One region of the Lysinibacillus sp. RC46 genome, then DNA from elsewhere that is predicted to be linked to it. Evidence: riboswitches for the same ligand, from Rfam matches in the RefSeq annotation. Region 1 holds a riboswitch; the other holds the start of a gene.

Evidence for each region. A riboswitch is a leader RNA that binds a small molecule or an ion and turns the genes downstream of it on or off. The one in region 1 is predicted to bind preQ1.
Region 2: another riboswitch for preQ1. It lies ahead of ABH966_RS23890 (QueT transporter family protein); the one in region 1 lies ahead of queC (7-cyano-7-deazaguanine synthase QueC).

What each region holds. Positions count from the first base shown of each region.
Region 1 covers NZ_JBGCCF010000025.1:6,237-16,405, reverse strand. Annotated here, with positions in the region: gene ABH966_RS19775 (aminotransferase class I/II-fold pyridoxal phosphate-dependent enzyme) at 1-444, shown strand, start outside; gene speD (adenosylmethionine decarboxylase) at 441-875, shown strand; gene speE (polyamine aminopropyltransferase) at 875-1,729, shown strand; gene ABH966_RS19760 (leucine-rich repeat domain-containing protein) at 2,043-3,917, shown strand; PreQ1 riboswitch class I at 4,116-4,162, shown strand; gene queC (7-cyano-7-deazaguanine synthase QueC) at 4,420-5,079, shown strand; gene queD (6-carboxytetrahydropterin synthase QueD) at 5,083-5,556, shown strand; gene queE (7-carboxy-7-deazaguanine synthase QueE) at 5,549-6,277, shown strand; gene ABH966_RS19740 (hypothetical protein) at 6,989-7,492, shown strand; gene bioW (6-carboxyhexanoate--CoA ligase) at 7,473-8,204, shown strand; gene bioF (8-amino-7-oxononanoate synthase) at 8,208-9,377, shown strand; gene ABH966_RS19725 (transglutaminase family protein) at 9,537-10,169, opposite strand, start outside.
Region 2 covers NZ_JBGCCF010000039.1:28,597-38,765, reverse strand. Annotated here, with positions in the region: gene ABH966_RS23915 (methyl-accepting chemotaxis protein) at 1-1,380, shown strand, start outside; gene ABH966_RS23910 (L-threonine 3-dehydrogenase) at 1,704-2,657, shown strand; gene ABH966_RS23905 (serine hydrolase domain-containing protein) at 2,972-3,964, opposite strand; gene ABH966_RS23900 (long-chain fatty acid--CoA ligase) at 4,264-5,889, shown strand; gene trpB (tryptophan synthase subunit beta) at 5,933-7,096, opposite strand; T-box leader at 7,157-7,357, opposite strand; gene ABH966_RS23890 (QueT transporter family protein) at 7,451-7,933, opposite strand; PreQ1 riboswitch class I at 7,940-7,984, opposite strand; gene ABH966_RS23885 (DUF1259 domain-containing protein) at 8,288-8,683, opposite strand; gene ABH966_RS23880 (hypothetical protein) at 8,756-9,001, opposite strand; gene ABH966_RS23875 (ABC transporter ATP-binding protein) at 9,243-9,935, shown strand; gene ABH966_RS23870 (FtsX-like permease family protein) at 9,953-10,169, shown strand, end outside.

The DNA.
Region 1 (10,169 bases):
TACACAATATTGAAACAACAGTACGGAATTCAATTAGAACTTGCTGAAGGCTATGTCATAATGGCAGTCATTAGTCATGCTGATACGAATGAAACAATTGGTAAATTAGTACATGCGTTAAAAGATATAGAACTAAATCACGCTAAAAAAGATGCGATTCAGTCAGTTTATGTGACAGCGAATCAAATAAATAGATTAGCAATGACACCGCAACAGGCGTGTAATGCAGAAACAGAAACAATTTTAATTTATGATGCGGTAGGTCGAATTAGTGCAGATTCATTAATGATTTATCCACCGGGAATACCATTAGTAATCCCCGGAGAAGTTATTTCAGAGGAATTAGTAGAATTATATAACTTCTATTTTCTTAATTTTGGGAATGTTCTAAACGAAACTGAAGAAGAAAATTTTATAACAGTCGTAAGGGAGATAGATAAATGAGCATTGAATTATCAACATTAGGTAGACACGTATTAATCGAATTTTATGGTTGCCCAAGTGAAATTATTGAGCAAAACGCTTTAATCGAGCAGTTTATGAATGAAGCTGCAGACTATTCTGGGGCAACAATTGTAGAATCTTGCTTCCATCATTTCAACCCATATGGTGTTTCGGGTGCAGTCATTATTGCTGAATCACATTTAACGATTCATACTTGGCCAGAATACGGATTTGCTTCTGTAGATGTTTATACTTGTGGCGACTCAGTAAGTCCTTGGAAAGCAGCAGAATATTTAGAACAAAAACTGCAAGCGAAAAAGACAGAATCATTTGAAGTACCTCGTGGAATGGCTGATAAAATTCGCCAATTTGCAGAACAAGAAATTGATACAATTCTAGTAAAACAAGAAGTATTAGAGGACGTGATTTAATGAAATGGTATACAGAACAATGGAGCAATAACTGTAAATTTTCAATCGGATACAACGAAGAAATTCATAGTGAACAATCTCCATTCCAAAAAATAGATTTTTATAAAGGTGAGGAGTTTGGTACTTTCTTCACTTTAGACGGATTGATGATGGTCAACGAAAAAGATGAGTTCATTTATCATGATATGATTACGCACCCAGCATTCGCTACCAATCCAGATATAAAAAAAGTATTAATTATCGGTGGTGGTGATGGTGGTACTGCTCGTGAAGTACTACGTTACTCATCAGTAGAAAAAGTAGTAATGGTTGAAATCGATGAGTTAGTATTCCGTTTAAGCCAAAAATACCTTCCGATTACAGCTGCTGGTGTTGAAGAAGATCCACGTATGGAAATGATTTTCGATGATGGCTTAGCTTACGTTCAAAACGCAGCTGATCAATCATTCGATTTAATATTAGTAGATTCTACTGATCCAATTTCAGTCGGTGAAGGTTTATTTACAACAGCTTTCTATAAAGAATGTTATCGTGTATTAAACGAAAAAGGAATTCTAATTAACCAACACGAATCACCATATTTCGCGGAGTATGCAGAAAACATGCGTAAAGCACATAAAAAAATTAAAGGTATTTTCCCAATCGCAAGCGTATATCAATTCCATATGCCAACATATCCATCGGGACACTGGCTATTCGGATTTGCTTCAAAAGCGTTACATCCAATTAAAGATGTTCAAGTAGATGCTTGGGACAAATTCGCTCTAAAAACGAACTATTACAATACAGATTTACACGTTGGTGCATTCGCCCTTCCTACATTTGTAAAAGAAGCGCTTGATCGTGATGAATAAACTTCAAAACTCTTACGACAGAGGATTATAGGGACTTTGTGGAGCTTGTTGCGAAGGAAGTAGAGACTTCGTTAAATTTATATTTGAGTTCCGTATAATAACCTCACTTATCCTCCGTATCACAAGTAATAGTAAATCAGAAGTTTAAACTTATTGTATAAAAGAGTGAATACACACAAAAAAGTCGCCTCATAGGTGGCTTTTTTTTTTGTAGGTCTAAAGGTGTGAAATAATTGGTGTTTAATAGAAATATTGACAATTATTTTTCAGGCAACTAAGCTTAATAAAAATAGAGCTGCAGAGGGGATTGCCAGTGGAATTCATTAAATTAAATTGTCCGAATTGTAATGGGAAAATTGAATATAGAGAGGGACAATCATTCAAATGTCCTTTTTGTGAAACTGAAATAATGTTGAAAGAAAATAAAGTTTATTATGTTGATCAGACGATTAATAATTATTATGGTACAACTTCTGCGAATAAAGCTACACGTCCAAAACCGAATTTAAAAGCGCTTTTAATAATACCGATTGTCATCCTTTGTATATTCCTTGGCTATTTTCTTTTGAGCGGCAATCAAACAGAATATGGTAACCATAAGGACCTAGCTGTTCGGAAAATGCCTGAAAGCGAAGTTCTTTTATTCTTTTTAAAAGATATTTTTAATAAAGGTGAAGCAATGCCAACTAAAGAAGAAATCGCAAGTATCCGTTATTTAAAAATATACTATTCTGAAGATCAATGGCATTTTGATTACAGTCTTGACGATCCGTTTACAAATAAGCAAGCCAAAATTTCTAACTATATTATTATGGATAAGTTATTAAATACACAAAAAATCGAACAAAAAGATTTTGAAGCCTTTACTGGTCTGACGGTATTGAATTTGATGGGTGATTATGAAATATCACAAAGTGAAAATGTAAGCTTCCGACATCTGGAAGGTTTAAAAAGCTATACAGGTAGCTTTAATGAATCATTTAGTAAAATTGCTGAATATTTCAGCGATAAGTCTAATGTTGTAGAGCTCTCTATCCAAATCCGAAGTAATGATGAACTTGCTTTATTATTAGAGTTTCCTAATCTTCAATCACTTGAAATTTCGTATCACACCGAGACGGTTACAGACTTCGCTCTTCTGAATAAACTGCCATTAAAATCATTGTCTTTAAGATCTGCCAATGATTTGAAGTGGTTGTCTTCATTAACTGATTTAGAGTCGTTAGCAATAGATTTGAGTGAAGCGACAGATTTTAGCTCGTTCTATTCACTGAATCAATTACAAGAATTGAAACTAACAGCGGTGAAAAATTTAAAAACGCTTGATTTTATACAAAACATGCCTAACTTGCAATCGCTTGATCTTGAAAATATGGATATTACGAATGTAGAACACCTTAGAAATAAGTCTTCATTGACAAAGTTGCGTTTAGCTTCTCTTTATAAATTAGAATTGTATGATATTGTGAACAGCCTGACTTCACTGACCGATTTATCGATAACTGGTTATAGTGGCCAAATAGCATCGATTGTAGCACCCCATTTAAAAAAAGCCGAATTAAAAAGTTCTTTCTTATCCAAGTTAGAGGCACCTGCTTTAAAAGATTTAACTGTTGAGATAAGTGGGGGACAGTCGTATTTGAATGGAGCAGAATTACTGAAATATCCACAGCTAGAACAACTTACAGCAATGGAGTCTGGCGATTTTACAGGCATTCGTTCTTTAAATCGTTTGCCAAATCTGCAAACCATAAATTTAAATGAAACATCTTTTTATGAAGAGACGAGTGAATTATTCAATTTACAGCATGTAAAAACGTTAAATTGTAATGAGTGTAAGTTTCAAATTAATAGTCAAAATTCATTTAACAACAACATACTGGAACATTTAACTTTGAATAATGTATCCTTCCGAATAGGTAATGGTGACTGGGTGCATGAAGTTGATAAGGTTATGCCTTACTTTGCTGGCTTTTCAGCTCTGCGTTCATTCACAATACAAGATAGTTCACTACAATCGTTAAGTTTTATGGGGAATTGGCAACAAATTGAGGTGCTTCATTTGGAAAATAACGCTATTTCAAATGTAGAGCCATTAGTGAATTTGCCTAATTTGAAAAAGCTATATATTTTAGGAAATCAGGTGCAAAATAAATCTGTTCTAGACAATGGAATAGTGATTTATTGAGGCAATATGACTATTTAAATCCTCACTTAGCCTAATCAAGGTGAACCGTATCGTGTTTAGTGTACTGCTAAAACATAGAGCAGTATAACAGTGGTTATTCCAGAGAAGCATTTATGGGGAAGATTTTTTTATAAAAATCCATTTGACGTTTTATACTATTTTTTGTATTATATTGAAGAAAAGAATGCCCGGACTAGAACGGGAGAGGTTCATAGCAAATACCCTCTATAAAAAACTATGGAAACATGACAATATGCCATGTCCATATCGGACGTGGCTTTTTTTATGTTTTTACTTATGTTTTAATAGAATGATTGGTGATGCCTCTCTTGAAAAGTGTTGGGAAACATTTTACAAGGGGGTTTTTTTATGTCTGGCCGAAGCCGTTAAGAAAGATTGAAGTATTTAACTTATTAAGGCACACAATATTCGTTAAAAAACTAAGAAGAAAACAGCACTTTTTCTTAGAGTACTGTTTTTCGATATAAGGGAGTTTTTATAGATGAAGCAGGAAAAGGCAATTGTTGTATTTAGTGGAGGTCAGGACAGTACAACCTGTTTGTTTTGGGCAAAAGAACGTTTTGAAGAGGTAGAGGCAGTAACTTTTGATTATGGTCAAAGGCATCATCTTGAAATTGAATGTGCGAAGAAGATAGCAGAGGATCTCGGTGTTAAGCATCACATTCTTGATATGTCACTCCTGAATCAGCTTGCTCCGAATGCGTTGACACGACAAGACATAAAGGTGGAAGACGGAGAAAATGGTGAGCTTCCATCGACTTTTGTACCTGGTCGAAATCTTCTCTTTCTTTCATTTGCGGGCGTTTTAGCGAGCCAAGTAGGAGCTAAGCATATTGTAACTGGCGTTTGTGAAACGGATTTTAGCGGATATCCGGATTGCCGAGATGTTTTTATTAAATCTTTGAATGTAACATTAAATTTATCGATGGATAATTCCTTTGTGATTGATACACCGTTGATGTGGCTGAATAAGGCACAGACATGGGAGCTTGCTGATCAGCTTGGGGCACTTGATTTTGTACGGGAAAGAACGTTGACTTGCTATAACGGTGTAATAGCAGATGGCTGTGGTGAATGCCCAGCATGTAAACTGCGAAAAAAAGGGCTTAATGAGTATTTGAATTACAGGAAGGAGTCTTAAAACATGTCAGATTTTAAAATCGTCGATAAGCTCCAAAAGATAGATGAAGATATTCAAAGAAATCAATTGATCTATCATGCAAAGCGTGTTCTCATAAGCAAAGAATTTACCTTCGATGCTGCTCATCATTTACATAATTATGAGGGGAAATGCAAAAACCTACACGGTCATACGTATCGTGTAATATTAGGACTGAGTGGATACACAGATGATCGCGGTTTGGTGATTGATTTCGGCGATATAAAAGCAATATGGAAACAAAAAATAGAGATTCATTTGGATCACCGCTATTTAAATGAAACGCTTCCGCCCATGAATACGACGGCAGAGAACATTGTTGTTTGGATTTACGAAAAGTTGGCTCAGGCTTTACTTGATGAACAAAGGTATAACGGTGCGCGTGTAGAGTTTATCAGGCTATACGAAACTCCGACAAGCTATGCAGAAGCGAGACGGGAGTGGATGGAAGTTGAGTAAGGTACCTGTTATCGAAATTTTTGGACCGACGATTCAAGGTGAGGGAATGGTCGTTGGCCAGAAGACAATGTTTGTGAGAACTGCCGGCTGTGATTATTCCTGTTCTTGGTGTGATTCATCGTTTACATGGGATGGCAGCGGAAAGCATCTTATAGTCCAAATGACAGCGGAAGAGATTTGGTCTGAGTTGAAACGTCTTGGAGGCAATGGTTTTTCATTTGTCACGATTTCAGGCGGCAATCCTGCACTCTATCAAAATTTGGAAGAACTCATTGCCATTTTAAAAGAAAACGACATAAAGGTCGGAGTGGAAACACAGGGAAGCAGGTGGCAAAAATGGATGTATGAGATTGATGAACTGACAATCTCGCCAAAGCCACCTAGTTCTGGAATGACCACAGACTATTCGGTGCTCACTGATATCTTTGAAAAGCTAAAAAAACGAAACAGTAATCATCATATATCCCTCAAAGTAGTCGTTTTTAATCAAGAGGATTACGATTATGCTAAACAAATTCACCATCGATATCCAACGATTCCTTTTTATCTCCAAGTCGGTAATGATGATCTCACGACGACTGACAATTCACGATTAATACTACATTTATTAGATAAATATCATGCGCTGATTGATAGAGTGATTAAGGATGAGGAATTCAGAGATGTCAAAGTACTGCCACAGTTGCATGCCCTTGTTTGGGGGAATAAAAGAGGTGTATAGATAGTGTGCCATTACAAGAATAGGCGTCTGCTGTTAACCTTCGAATCGAAAGGGAAAAGATCAGAACTGGTCTAGGTGTGTATAAATGTCAAAATAACAATGTACATTTTTGCTATTCTAAGCATGTACCCATTCGCTGATCAACTACTTTTCTATACAAGTGCGTGAATAGTTACAACTTGACACGCTGCCTCTACTCGCATGATTCGATAGCCTAGAACCCAGCTATATCAAGGGCTGGCTAACCGGTCAAGTCTATCATGCTCGCCACTTCCTGTAACAAAGGAAATCAAAAATGTACTTGGTTAAACAAGCATTTTTGTACATATTTATTTAACGTTTATAGGTGTGAAAGTATAGGCTAATTGGGCCTATACTTTTTTTGCGCACCCAGCATGGATGGAATCTATAGAATACATACCTGAACCGTGAAGACAGAAGTAGTAACTAGCCAAGTGCAAGGGTGCTCGTGGCGATGCGGAATCTGAAAAAAGCATGTGGCCATTCTCTAGCCTGAGGAACACGAACTTCATTTTTTGAAACCTACTAATAAACAAAACTGTATTTTTCACAAATAATAAAAAATCCTACCATTTTATCTACTTTCCAATCTATTTTTGTGTTAACTTATTATTAATCAAGGTTAACTCAATTTGAGGGGAATAGGAGGAAATGACATCAAGTATTTCAAAAGTAAGATGGAGGAATAAAATGATCCGAAAGTTTTCTACATATGATCTTGCCCAGATTTCATTGCTAGCTTGTCTTATTATCGTTACAGGCATGTTTAAAATTCCAACAGGTTTTCCTGGGTCTGAATTTCAATTATCAGCACCTATTGCAGTTGCGATTGCTGCGGTATTTGGATTTAAGCGATATTTTCTAGCAGGAATCATTGCAAGTTTAATCTTATTTTTATTAGGTATACACTCAACCTTAAATGTGGAGATCTCCTTAATTTTTCGATTGACTGTAGGCTTACTTATTGTTTTATTTGGGACTTCCATTCCGGTACTTGTTTTGGCAGGCCCCATTGGAACAACGATTGCTAGATTTGGTTTGGCTTTTACGTTAGGGACTCCATTTTTACCGTTATTAGTTTTGGCTATTCCAGGCATGGTAATCACAGCTGTTAGTGTTTATCCCATAACGAAGTTGTTACAAACAATTAATAGGAAAGTAGCAGGTAATAATCATGTTAAAAACGTGTTATAGCATACGAATGCGTGCGGCTGAAAGAAGTCCTGAACTAGGGGAAAAGCATATATCTGGTGGTGAACGGATAGGGAGTAAATCTCAGATAGAGCCCATTGTAAAACAGCTATTGAATAAAGCAAGTAATCATTCACGTGGAGATGCTGACTTTATTCAAATTACCGTTGAAAAAATAGCGCATGATCAGATACAGTATTTGCCACCCTTAGAAATTACGACAGTTGAGGCGGTTTCAATCGAAAAGGCCCATAGTGAAGCAAGAAAGATACTAACATCTTTAGGTGTTTCGGAACATGCACTAAATGTTGCTTTTCATCAACTTGCTAGTAATCAAAACCTCCGTGGGGCAATCATCCTAAATAGTAAAACCGGCTTACGGCTTGACGGTCGGGGGCAAAAGGGTGTGCGTGTATCACGAATCGATTGGCAAGACACTAATGAGGAGCTTAATGAGCGTGTCCGTGAAGCATTGGCTTTGGCGACGAAAGTGGCGAATTCTCCGTTTACAATTGCAGAATTATGTTGGTCTGATGATCCAGATTACGTGACTGGATATGTAAGTAATCGTGCCATTGGTTATGTCAGAATTACACCGTTAAAAAGAGAAGGTTGTGAGAGTGGAGGGCGTATTTATTTTGTGTCAGATGAAGTTGAACTAGAATCTTTTATAGACTATTTAGAAAGCGTACCGGTTCTCATTAAGGGGGATTGAAAAATGGATCATTGGTTTCAGCGGGAACTACAATTAATAGAAGAGAAAGGGTTGACAAGGAAGTTACGTTCGTTTTCAAATGGAAATGAGAGCGAGATCATCATGAATGGTAAGAAATTCTTGCTTTTTTCATCTAATAACTATTTAGGTCTTGCAACTGATTTCCGATTGAGAAAGAAAGCATCTGAAGGTATTAGTACATACGGTACAGGAGCTGGTGGTTCGAGATTAACAACCGGAAATTTCGTCATTCATGAACAGCTTGAATCTGAAATTGCAGATTTTAAAAAAACGGAAGCCGCTATTGTTTTCAGCAGTGGTTATTTAGCGAACATTGGTGTGATTTCGAGTGTGATGAAGGCAGGGGATATGATATTTTCTGATGCCTGGAATCATGCGAGTATTATAGATGGTTGTCGACTTAGTCAAGCAAAAACAATTGTTTATGAACATGCGGATATGGTGGATTTAGAGCATAAATTGAGGCATTCACGTGGAGATGGAAAGAAGTTAATTGTGACGGATGGCATCTTTAGTATGGATGGTGATATTGCTCCACTTCCCGAAATCGTTGCGTTAGCAAAGAAATACAATGCTTACATAATGATTGATGATGCGCATGTGACAGGTGTCTTAGGAAGTGATGGTCGTGGTACTGCTGATTATTTTGGATTGAAAGATGACATTGATTTTACAGTAGGCACGTTGAGTAAAGCGATTGGTGCAGAAGGTGGTTTTGTGGCGACGTCGTCAATTGCAAAAAACTATTTACTGAATAACGCTAGATCATTTATTTTCCAAACGGGTTTATCTCCAAGTGCGATTGAAGCAGCGCGAGAAGGGATTGCTATTATTCAAAATGAGCCCGAACGCAGGGAACGATTGTTGAAAAATGCTAAGTATTTACGTTTGAAATTGGAGGAATCCGGTTTTGTAGTTACGGAAGGGGAAACACCAATTCTATCTCTTCTTATTGGTGATGCCCATGAAGCTATGCAATTTTCTGAGAAACTTCTGGATGAAGGTGTCTTTATTCCGGCGATTCGACCACCAACTGTGCCAAAAGGGTCAAGCCGGTTGCGGATTACAGTGATGGCTACACATACAATGGAGCAGCTCAATACAGTCATAAATAAAATTGAAAAAATAGGAAAAGAAATGGGTATTGTATAATCCTTATATGATCAAGAACGATACCGAGAGTAATTCTTTTGATATATTGAAAGTTTAATGACTCAAAATTGAAGATTTAAATCTGAAAACAATAGATCTTAATAAACCCCTGATTCTTCTAATTTGCGTAGAAAAATCAGGGGTTTAATTTATACCATTTTACAAATGATTCAATGCTTTGACGCTCACTTTGACTGTTAAATCATGCTTTCCACCTGAATAAACACCTTCAACTGGGCTTATATCCGAATAATCACGGCCAATGCATAAAATAATGTGATTTTCTAATACTTCTACATTATTAGTTGGATCAAGACCAATCCAGCCGATCCCTGGGATCATAACTTCTACCCAAGCGTGGGTTGCAATATCACCGACCAAGGCAGAGTTTTCATCGACGTATAAATAGCCGCTCACATAGCGTGCTGGAATTTCTTTAGCTCTTAGTACTGCAAGCATGACATGTGTGAAATCCTGACAAACGCCTCGCTTAAGGGAAAAGGCTTCGCTTGCAGTTGTCGTAACATTGGTTGCACCAGGAACGTATTCAAAAGTAGAGTATAAATATTGCATTAAATTTAATGAAAATAGTACAGGATTTTCAGCATGACCAATGGCATGATAAACTTCCTCTAACTGATTTTCTGTCATATACGTAAAATGTGTAAACTTTAAATAGGGCAAATAATGTTCATAAAACAGTTTCGAGTGAAAAATGGTCTGCATTTCTGGTGAATATTGAATGCGATGAATAAATGGTGCACGTTGAATGCTGACAATAGAGGTCGATTG
Region 2 (10,169 bases), on a different contig from region 1:
ATTGATCAAAAGACGAACCATCAGATGAAGAAATATAAGACCTTACTAGCACAGCAGGTGGAATTGATTAATAACTATAAACAATTGGGCCAAAATGAACAGCAACAATTTTATGGTCAGTCTTATTTATCTGTAAGCCAGCAAAGTCATTCATTATTAGAAGAAACTCAAAGCTATTTGGTTCAGAGAGCTAATGAACAGCAACAGGCATACCAGAAAGATGTGCAATTTGGTTATTGGTTATTAGGAGGAGTATGTTTATTTGTTGTTTTGTTAGTAATATGTATAGGATTTATAGCAACAAAAGCTGTGAATATACCAACACGTCAATTGAAGTCATTATTAAAGCGAGCGGAGCAGGGCGATTTCACAGCGAATGCCAGTTATGTGGCGCAGGATGAGCTTGGCGAGGTAGTATTGTCTTACAATCAGATGGCAACAGAGGTGAAAAGACTACTTCATACAGTATCAAATAGTGCACATGAAGTTGAAGAAATGACTGGGAAACTGCAGGAATCTTCCGAGCAATCGTCTAATACGACGCAAAAAATTGCAAAGGATGTGCAATCTATTTCAGATTCAACTGCTGCTTCTACTAAAAAATTAGCTTCCAATACAGCATCTCTAGAGGAAGTGCTAAATGGTGTGCAAGTAATTTTAGAAAAAGTGCAGGTTGTTGAAAATTTTGCTCATAAAACTGCGCGTGATGCAGAAAGTGGTACGGAAATTGTACAGGCGAATTTAACTCAAATACAGGCTATTAAACTTGCGGTTGAAAAATCGAATACGGCCATTTTTAATCTTGTAGAGAGAGCAGCTACAATCGATCAAATGATTGAAGTGATTGAAAAAATTACCGCGCAAACAAACCTCCTAGCCTTAAATGCATCTATTGAGGCTGCTAGAGCAGGGGAGCATGGTAAAGGATTTGCGGTGGTGGCCAATGAAGTTCGCAAGCTTGCTGAGCAAACAGTTCATTCAACCCAAACGATTACGTCCATTGTACAAAATATTCATTTAGATTCTAGCTATGCTGTGCAAATGATGGAGGGTGTGTTAGTCGCAACTGAAAAGGGTGTGCAGGTTACAGGAGATACGGCAACAAGCTTCAATCAAATTTTAGAAAAAGTACATACAATGAAGCCATATATAATGGAAGTATCTGCAACCATTCAAGAAATTGCCAACCATACGAAAAAGGTTAATGAAGATGCAGTAATGTTAACATCATTTTCTGATACGAATGCAGCATCCACTAAACATGTAGCTACTTTAACAGCCGATCAATTAACCGCACAGCAGCAATTCCATGATTATATTAAAGAGTTACATAAGGTATCAAAAGTTTTACAAATAGCCGTAAAGCGTTTCTCAATTTAATATGAACAAACGGACCTTTCTTTGCATACAAAGAAGGTTCTTTTTTTGATTAGTATCAAACAAAATTAAAATTGCTTATAAATGTACTTTTGAGACGTACATATGTATTTTGTTTGTTTTTCTAGCACAATATTTTATAGGCCTCATATACTAATGATAAAGGATTTTACGCTCTGTTTTTAAAAATTGGAAATATTGCGGTTGTATTTTTAATATGAACACTATATAATGAAATTCATCAGAAGTGTTATTAAACCAATGTTTAGTTATATATTATTGTACTTTCAGAAAGTACAATTGTTCACAGGTGGAGGTTTGGAGAAATGAAAAAGATAATGGTTACAGGAGCACTAGGTCAAATAGGTTCTGAGCTTGTAGAAAAACTTCGTAGTATTTATGGAGAGGACAATGTATTAGCGACAGATATCCGGAAGCTTGAGCATTCTAAGGGCCCGTTTGAAGTATTGGACGTGACGGATGGACAAAGAATGCATGATTTAGCGAAGGATTTTGGTGCAGATACGATGATGCATTTAGCGGCGTTATTATCAGCAACAGCAGAAAAAAATCCGTTACTAGCGTGGAATTTAAATATGGGTGGTTTAATGAATGCGTTAGAGGTTTCACGTGAGTTAAATTTGCAATTTTTTACGCCGAGTTCAATAGGCGCGTTCGGTCCGTCGACACCGAAGGATAACACGCCACAGGATACATTACAGCGTCCAACAACAATGTATGGGGTAAATAAAGTTGCTGGTGAGCTATTATGTGATTATTATTTCGATCGTTTTGGCGTAGATACTCGTGGTGTACGCTTCCCAGGGTTAATTTCATACGTAACTCCTCCAGGAGGTGGTACGACAGACTATGCAGTAGAGATCTTCTACGAAGCGATTAAGCAAGGGAAGTATACATCTTATATTCAAGAAGGTACGTACATGGACATGATGTACATGCCAGATGCATTGCAAGCTATTGTAGATGTAATGGAAGCCGATAGTAGCAAACTAATTCATCGCAATGCCTTTAATATCACTGCAATGAGCTTCGAGCCATCTGAGATTGCGGCGGAAATTAAAAAGCATTTGCCACATTTCCGTATGGATTATCATGTAGATCCAGTACGTCAAGCGATAGCAGATAGCTGGCCTAATTCTTTAAATATAGAAGCGGCACAAAAAGAATGGGGCTTTAAAGCACAGTATGATCTAGCAAAAATGACAGTTGATATGCTAGAAAAATTAAAAATCAAGCTACAAACAAAAGCTTGTTCATAAACAAATAATCCTAAAAATCGGACGAAGAATTTAGTTTTCTTCGTCTTTTTTTATTTTGACGGGCAATCACTTAAAATTGGAATGACACTTGCTAAACGTATACCGTGTATATAAGTTGATTGGATATGAAGGCTGGGCGAACCTTGGGATTAGCGTCACAGATGACCAACCAACCTCATGTTGCGCTATCGCACAGATAAAACCTTTTGTTGCCGTTACGTTGTGTAAAAGACAATAAAGTTATTTATTTTTAAAAACCTAAAACAAGCATAACCCCGTCCTAAATTTAGGGCGGGGTTAAAATATAGTTGTATTTACCGTTTGATCAAACCTTTGATATCTCTGAAAACTTTCCATACGTTACACCCAAAATTGCTTACCAATGTGATAAGTAAATCTTGTTGTTTGTCGTATGAACTATAAAAACTTATACCAGGGTCGCAGCCTTCAAAGTGGTAATCAAACATGCCTTCTTCTTTTTTATCCAGCCAAATCCCATACCCATAGCATTCTTCTTTCACTTGAGGAGTTAACATTTCTTTTAACATTTCCTTCGATATCAATTGACCCTTTATCAGACTGGCCCAGAACTTTTCAATATCGATTACAGTAGTAAATGCTCCTCCTGCTCCTGTTCCTTTTACGTCAACACTGTAAATATTGGTATAAAACTCTTGCCTGCTGTCATCATATACATATCCGTTCGCACATTGAGCAGGCAATCTGTCCAGTTCATAATACCCCGTATTCAACATACCGCAAGGAATAAAAACATGTTCATTAAGATATACATCAAATGAAGAGCCAGTAATGGCCTCAACAATAAGACCAAGAACAACAAATCCTGTATTATTGTATTGAAATCTATCTCCTGTAGGATACATCATCGGCTTATGTATAAATAATGGAATGATATCCGATGATGTGCGAATTTTATAATTGGGGTAATCTATCCATAGTTCGTCATAATCTTTCATGACAGACTCATCAAAATAGTCGGGTATTCCCGATGTATGATTAAGCAACTGCCTGATGGTGATATGAGGATCAATATTCTTTAAATCAAAATTCAAGATGTCCCCAATACAACTATCAAAAGATAATCGACTTTGTTCAATCAATTGCAAAATGGCTATGGCAACAAATACTTTTCCTGCTGAGGCTGTTGCAAACTTCGTATCAATCTCGTTTGATACTTTATTTGGTAAATCTGCGTATCCAAAGGCTTTACGGTATACATTTTTACCATTTTGAGTGACTGATATGACCCCACTAAAATCTTCGTTAATACATTCGTCAAACCCCATCATTACTCTCTCCTTTAAGTAAACTTATATTGATGTATGCAAGTGTTAATTTTATTCATTATTCCCTCCAACGCTCCAGGAAAGGCCCAGCCGGAACCGAAATCAACCCCACGTATGTGAATGAGTTATTTTAGAAAAAGTTAACAATAAAAAGAAAATTATTGGAATATATAGCTTAATTTATAATTTTCTACTATAATCATATTCAAAATATTAATAGTATTCAATTAAATTAGCTGTTAATATTTCACAAAGGTTATACAAAGGGAGTTCACAAGACGAAGGGATGGATGGTTTATATGATGCAGACGCCGTTAGTATTAACAAACTTTTTTAAACGAGCAGAAAGCTATTTTGCTAGAAAGACTATTATTTCACGGACGAGCCCACAAAAGATTCACCGTTTAACATATGGAGAATGGGCGAAAAGGACACGTCGCTTAGCAGATGCGCTTACAAAGCTGGGGATGACAAGAGGAATGAAAATTGGCTCCTTTGCCTGGAACCAGCATCGCCACTTAGAGGCTTATTTTGCGGTACCGTGTTCTGGCGCTATTTTACACATGGTGAATATTCGTTTATCAGAAGAGCATTTAATTTATATTATTAATCATGCAGAAGATGAGATTTTAATGATTGATGTGGATTTGCTACCAATTATTGAAAACATTGCGCCTGAGCTTAAGACAGTGAAACATTATATTATTATGACGGATGAGGATACTTTGCCAGAAACGACATTACCGAATGCATTATCGTATGAGGATTTATTAGCAGCAGCAGATGAAAACTATGAGTTCCCAGAAGATATCGGGGAAGAGGAGCCTGCTGGTATGTGCTATACAAGTGCTACAACAGGAAATCCAAAAGGGGTTGTTTATTCACATCGAGGTTTAGTGCTACATAGTATGATGCTCAGTATGTCTGATTCAATGGGCATTTCTGAACGTGACGTCGTGATGCCGATTGTGCCAATGTTTCATGCAAATGCATGGGGCTTACCGTTTGCAAGTGTCAATGTGGGTGCTACACAAGTATTGCCTGGTCCACAATTCACATCGGCAATCATTTTGGATTTAGTGGAGCAGGAGAAGATTACATTAACAGCTGGAGTGCCGACAATTTGGATTGGCGCGTTACAGGAACAAGAGAAGCGTGAGCGAGATATAAGTTCGCTACGAGCTATTTGTTGCGGTGGCTCTGCTTCACCTACTCGACTTATTCGTACATTTGAAGAGCAGTATGGAATTCCATATATCGTCGTGTATGGAATGACTGAAACAACGCCGATTGTAGCATTATCAAATTATATGTCTTGGATGGATGAATGGCCAATTGAAAAGCGTATTGAATCGCGAGCAATGCAAGGAATGACGATGGCCGGTATTGAATCGAGTATTATTAATGACCATGGAGAAGTGCCATGGGACGGAGAGACAATGGGTGAGTTACGTCTTCGAGGTCCATGGATTTCACACGAGTACTATCGTGATGAACGTACAAATGATGCGTATCGAGGTGGCTGGCTATATACAGGGGACATTGCGGTACGAACAGAGGATGGCTTTATCAAAATAACGGATCGTACTAAGGATTTAATTAAATCGGGTGGGGAGTGGATCTCCTCGGTGGATTTAGAAAATGCGTTAATGACCCATGATGCAGTTTTGGAGGCAGCAGTTATTGCAATTCCGCATGTTAAATGGCAAGAACGCCCGCTAGCTTGTGTAGTATTGAAGGAAGGAATGTCAGCAAGTGAAGAGGAGCTTCTGGCATTTTTAGAAAGTCAATTTGCAAAATGGTGGGTACCAGATGATGTGGTATTTTTAGATGAAATTCCAAAAACATCAGTTGGAAAGTTTCTGAAAGCCAAGCTTCGAGATAATGTGGCAGAAATTTATCCGAAATTAGCTTCATTCGTATAGTTAAAAGAGCGATTTCCATAAAGGAAGTCGCTCTTTCATTTTGTTATCTACTTAACATTTGGAATACTTGTTCCACGTCTTTGTCTCCACGCCCGGAAATATTGATAATAATGCTCTCTTCCGGAGATAGTGTTGGCGCAAGTTTTAGTGCATGAGCAACTGCGTGGGAGCTTTCAAGTGCAGGAATAATTCCTTCAACCTTTGACAGCACTTGGAATGCTTCAAGCACTTCTTCATTCGTCACTGTTACATATTCTCCACGACCAGTTGTTTTTAAATAGCTGTGCTCTGGACCAGCTCCAGGATAATCTAGTCCAGCGGCAATCGAATAGGTTGGTAGCGGATTGCCCTCTGCATCTTGCAGTACCAAACATTTGAAGCCGTGTAATTCACCCGGTGTTCCTTCATTTAATGTTGCTGCTTTATCTGGTTCAATGCCGATAAGGCGAACATTTTCATCTGCAATATATTCTGCAAAGGCACCGATCGCATTACTACCCCCACCGACGCAAGCAAGTACTGCTGCTGGTAGCTTTCCTTCTTTTTCTAAAATTTGTTCACGACTTTCACGGCTAATGACTGATTGGAAATGCTTGACCATTGAAGGGAATGGGTGAGGTCCAACAGCAGAACCTAGTAAATAGAAAGTCGTCTCGTAGTTTTCAACTAAATCAGCAAATGCTGCATCCACTGCATCCTTTAGTCGCCCCTGACCTTTATCAACGGCTACTACCTTGGCACCAAGTAGCTCCATACGGAAGACGTTTAATGCTTGGCGCTTGGTATCTTCTAAGCCCATATAAATTGTGCAATCCATCCCGAACATTGCACAAGCAGTTGCTGTTGCTACACCATGCTGACCTGCACCTGTTTCGGCGATCACACGATTAGCACCCATGCGCTTTGCCAATAAAATCTGTCCAAGAACGTTATTAATTTTATGTGAACCTGTATGGTTAAGATCTTCACGCTTTAAAAAAATTTTTGCGCCACCTAATTGTTTTGTTAAATTTTCAGCAAAATAAAGTGGAGATTTGCGCCCAACATATTCATGGAAATAATAATCTAGCTCTTTATTAAAGTCTTCATCGTCTTTATATTTTTGGAAGTTTCCATCTAAAATATTTAATACACTTTGAAGCTCATCAGGAACAAAGCTACCGCCAAATTCACCGAAATATCCTTTTTTCTCTACTACTATACTCATCTTCTCTCGACTCCTCTTATCTAATTTTTCCATAAAAAAAAGTCACTACAATCCTTCTGTAAAAAGGACGAGTAACCGTGGTGCCACCTTCATTCGCAAAAATTGCGCGCTTTCGTACTCCGATAACGGGGAGTAAATTCGTCCTCACTTTTGATGAGGCTGCTCCAAAGCCCATTCACAAGTATGTACTACTGATTTGCACCAACCATCAGCTCTCTTTAAGTACGACCGCTTGCTACTATTCTTTTTCTTAGCATTTATTGAAATGAATTGTAAAGTATTTTCGGAATAGTGTCAAGATATCTTGGTGCCAAGAAAATAAAAAAACGAATCTAATAAGATCCGTCTTTTAAATTAAATTAAATTTTTGAAGTTTAAGCGTTTATTCAATGTATACATAATCGGTGCACCGACCGCTAAGACAACAAATTCACCTGCAGCAACAGTTAACCATGTCCAGAAGAATGGTAGTTCTAATGCTAAGTTCAATTCAAATGCAATGATAAACATAGTACATGTAAATAAAAATGTATTGATGACTAAACGTGCCCAAATATTTTTGACAAATTTACAAATAAGAATGAACAACCCAAGGGTAATCATCGAATGGGCGACACCAAAAATTAAATCGTAGATACCGAGTGGTGAAAATATGTTGGAGATAAATACACCAATAATAATCCCAACGGCAAAACGAGGGTTAAAGGCAACCAAATGGTTAAACATTTCGGATAGACGGAACTGCACCTCTGTAAAGCCAAATGATCCGACTAATAATGTAACAGCAATGTAGAGAGCTGCAATAATGCCGCTCGTTGCTAAAAATTTTATTTTCATATTCATTTCTCCTTAGTTTTTTTACGTGGGATGGTTACGAACCACGTGAAGCAAATGCAATCATATCAATGTTCAAGCTTACTTGTAAATAGCGATGAGTAAAAAAAACGCAGAAATTCATAGTGCTAAAGGTAATATTTAGCTCTTGTTCGTTGCTCATTAGTTAGATAGGTGTGTGTTTGACCGGATTCGAATTTTGAATACATAAGAAGGGGGCTTGTACACTTGCTTCTTTACAGTTGGAATGAAATTGGTCTATAGATGAGAAGCAACTGTGAAAAATAAAAAATGAGTGATTTATCCAGTTAAATTAAAAAGAACTGTTCTAAGCAGTTCTTTTAACAAGTGTAGTTATCAGTAGTTTTTTAAAACACTAAATGCTTGGGCAAATTTTTGGGCAAAGATTAATGGGGGCTCTATTGATTGAAAGTGAACGTATAAAATAACTGGGTCTGAATAGATCCAGTGATTATGAACAGCACTTATAATCAAATTATTTTCTGCAAGTACCTTAACAAATGGAGGTAATTCCTCTTGAAGTACTACAACTTCACCTAAGTTAAGTGCATTTCCATATATATCAAGTGATTCGAATGTTATCCCAGCATGAAGTGCACTACGACTTGGGCGACCTTGAATCATAACATTAAGATTTCGATTAAGTTTTACTGAGCATACACCATGTTCCGTTGAAGCTTTTCCGTTGGCAATCTGAGCAAATTTTGTACACATATCTTGAAAGCTTTGCATTTAGACACCTCTGCTTTTTTTAATTTAATGAGGATGCCTTGGAGCGAAAGTAGTAGAGGTCTCTGATTGAAATTATTCATCTAAAACATTTTTAATTTCTCCTATTTCAAAAATTATATCGTCTAGTTGTTTTTTGAATTCATCCGAATATTCTAATTCTCCATCTAAATCTTTTGTATATTCCAAGGCATTTAAGGCAAAATCTAGAGCAAATGCGAATAGACTGTCACAAAGATCAGAAATGATTGTGTCAATATCTCCTATATTTGCATTTTGCTTTTCAGAAGGTTGATTTAAATCGATATCTTCATTGTTCATGGTAATCCTCCTTTTTGAAAACAGCACTAGTCTCATTTGCATCATATGCATTAAATGTAAAAAAGGAGACTGAAAAGGAATAGTGTCTGTAGAAAAATTAAGTCGCATCTAACCAGATGGGGCTTTTTACTATGCATGATTGAACGGAGCATTTTGGTTATTGACAAATTAATTAATCAATAATATCGTTTATTTATTAATTGATTAATTAATTAATAAACGAAATGTTTGGAGGTCTAACATGTTAAGAGTAGAAAATTTGGTTAAAAGTTATCAAAATGGTCGTGAATTGCTTTATGCATTAAATTCAGTTTCATTGTCAATTGGTGATGGGGAATTCGTTGTCATTCTTGGCCCTTCTGGATCGGGTAAATCTACGCTCCTTAATGTAATTTCTGGTTTAGAGCAACCAGATTCAGGAAGCGTTACTTGCGATGACTACGAGATTTGTGGATTAAATCAGAAAGATCTTACGTTGTTTAGACGTGATAAAACAGCTTTTATTTTTCAAGCATATTATTTACTGCCATTTTTAAATGTAGAATCTAACATTAAAATGGGTGCTGACTTAAAAGGGAACAAAAATATTACTGAAATAATGGATGGTGTAGGACTTCATGGATTAGAAAAACGCCTTCCTTATGAACTTTCAGGGGGGCAACAACAACGAGTGTCTATTGCACGTGCTTTAGCGAAAAAACCGGATTTTTTGTTTTGTGATGAACCAACTGGAGCATTAGACGAAGAAACGAGCAAACAAATCTTAACTTATTTGAAGCAGCTTCAAAAACAATTGAAATTTACAATTATTATGGTAACGCACAATGTTAGTATTGCTCAAATTGCAACAAAGGTTATTAAAATGACTAGCGGGAAAATAGTAGAAGTAACTAGCAATACTAACCCACTAGATGTTGAAGAAATTACATGGTGAGAAGGGGAGTACATTTGATGACATTTAAAAAACAGTATCCGCTTGTACTAGTTGTTGCCTGTGCAGTGTTTATTTGTACATTACTTGTTTTCTATCTTCAAGGTACAAACTCCATCAAGAGGGCACTAGAACATCAAAATCAGCAGGACTTTACACTTATTCTACAGGGAGAGGAAATTACGGACCTTTCAAATAAGTATTCTTTTACGTATGATCCTGTAACATATAAAGTCA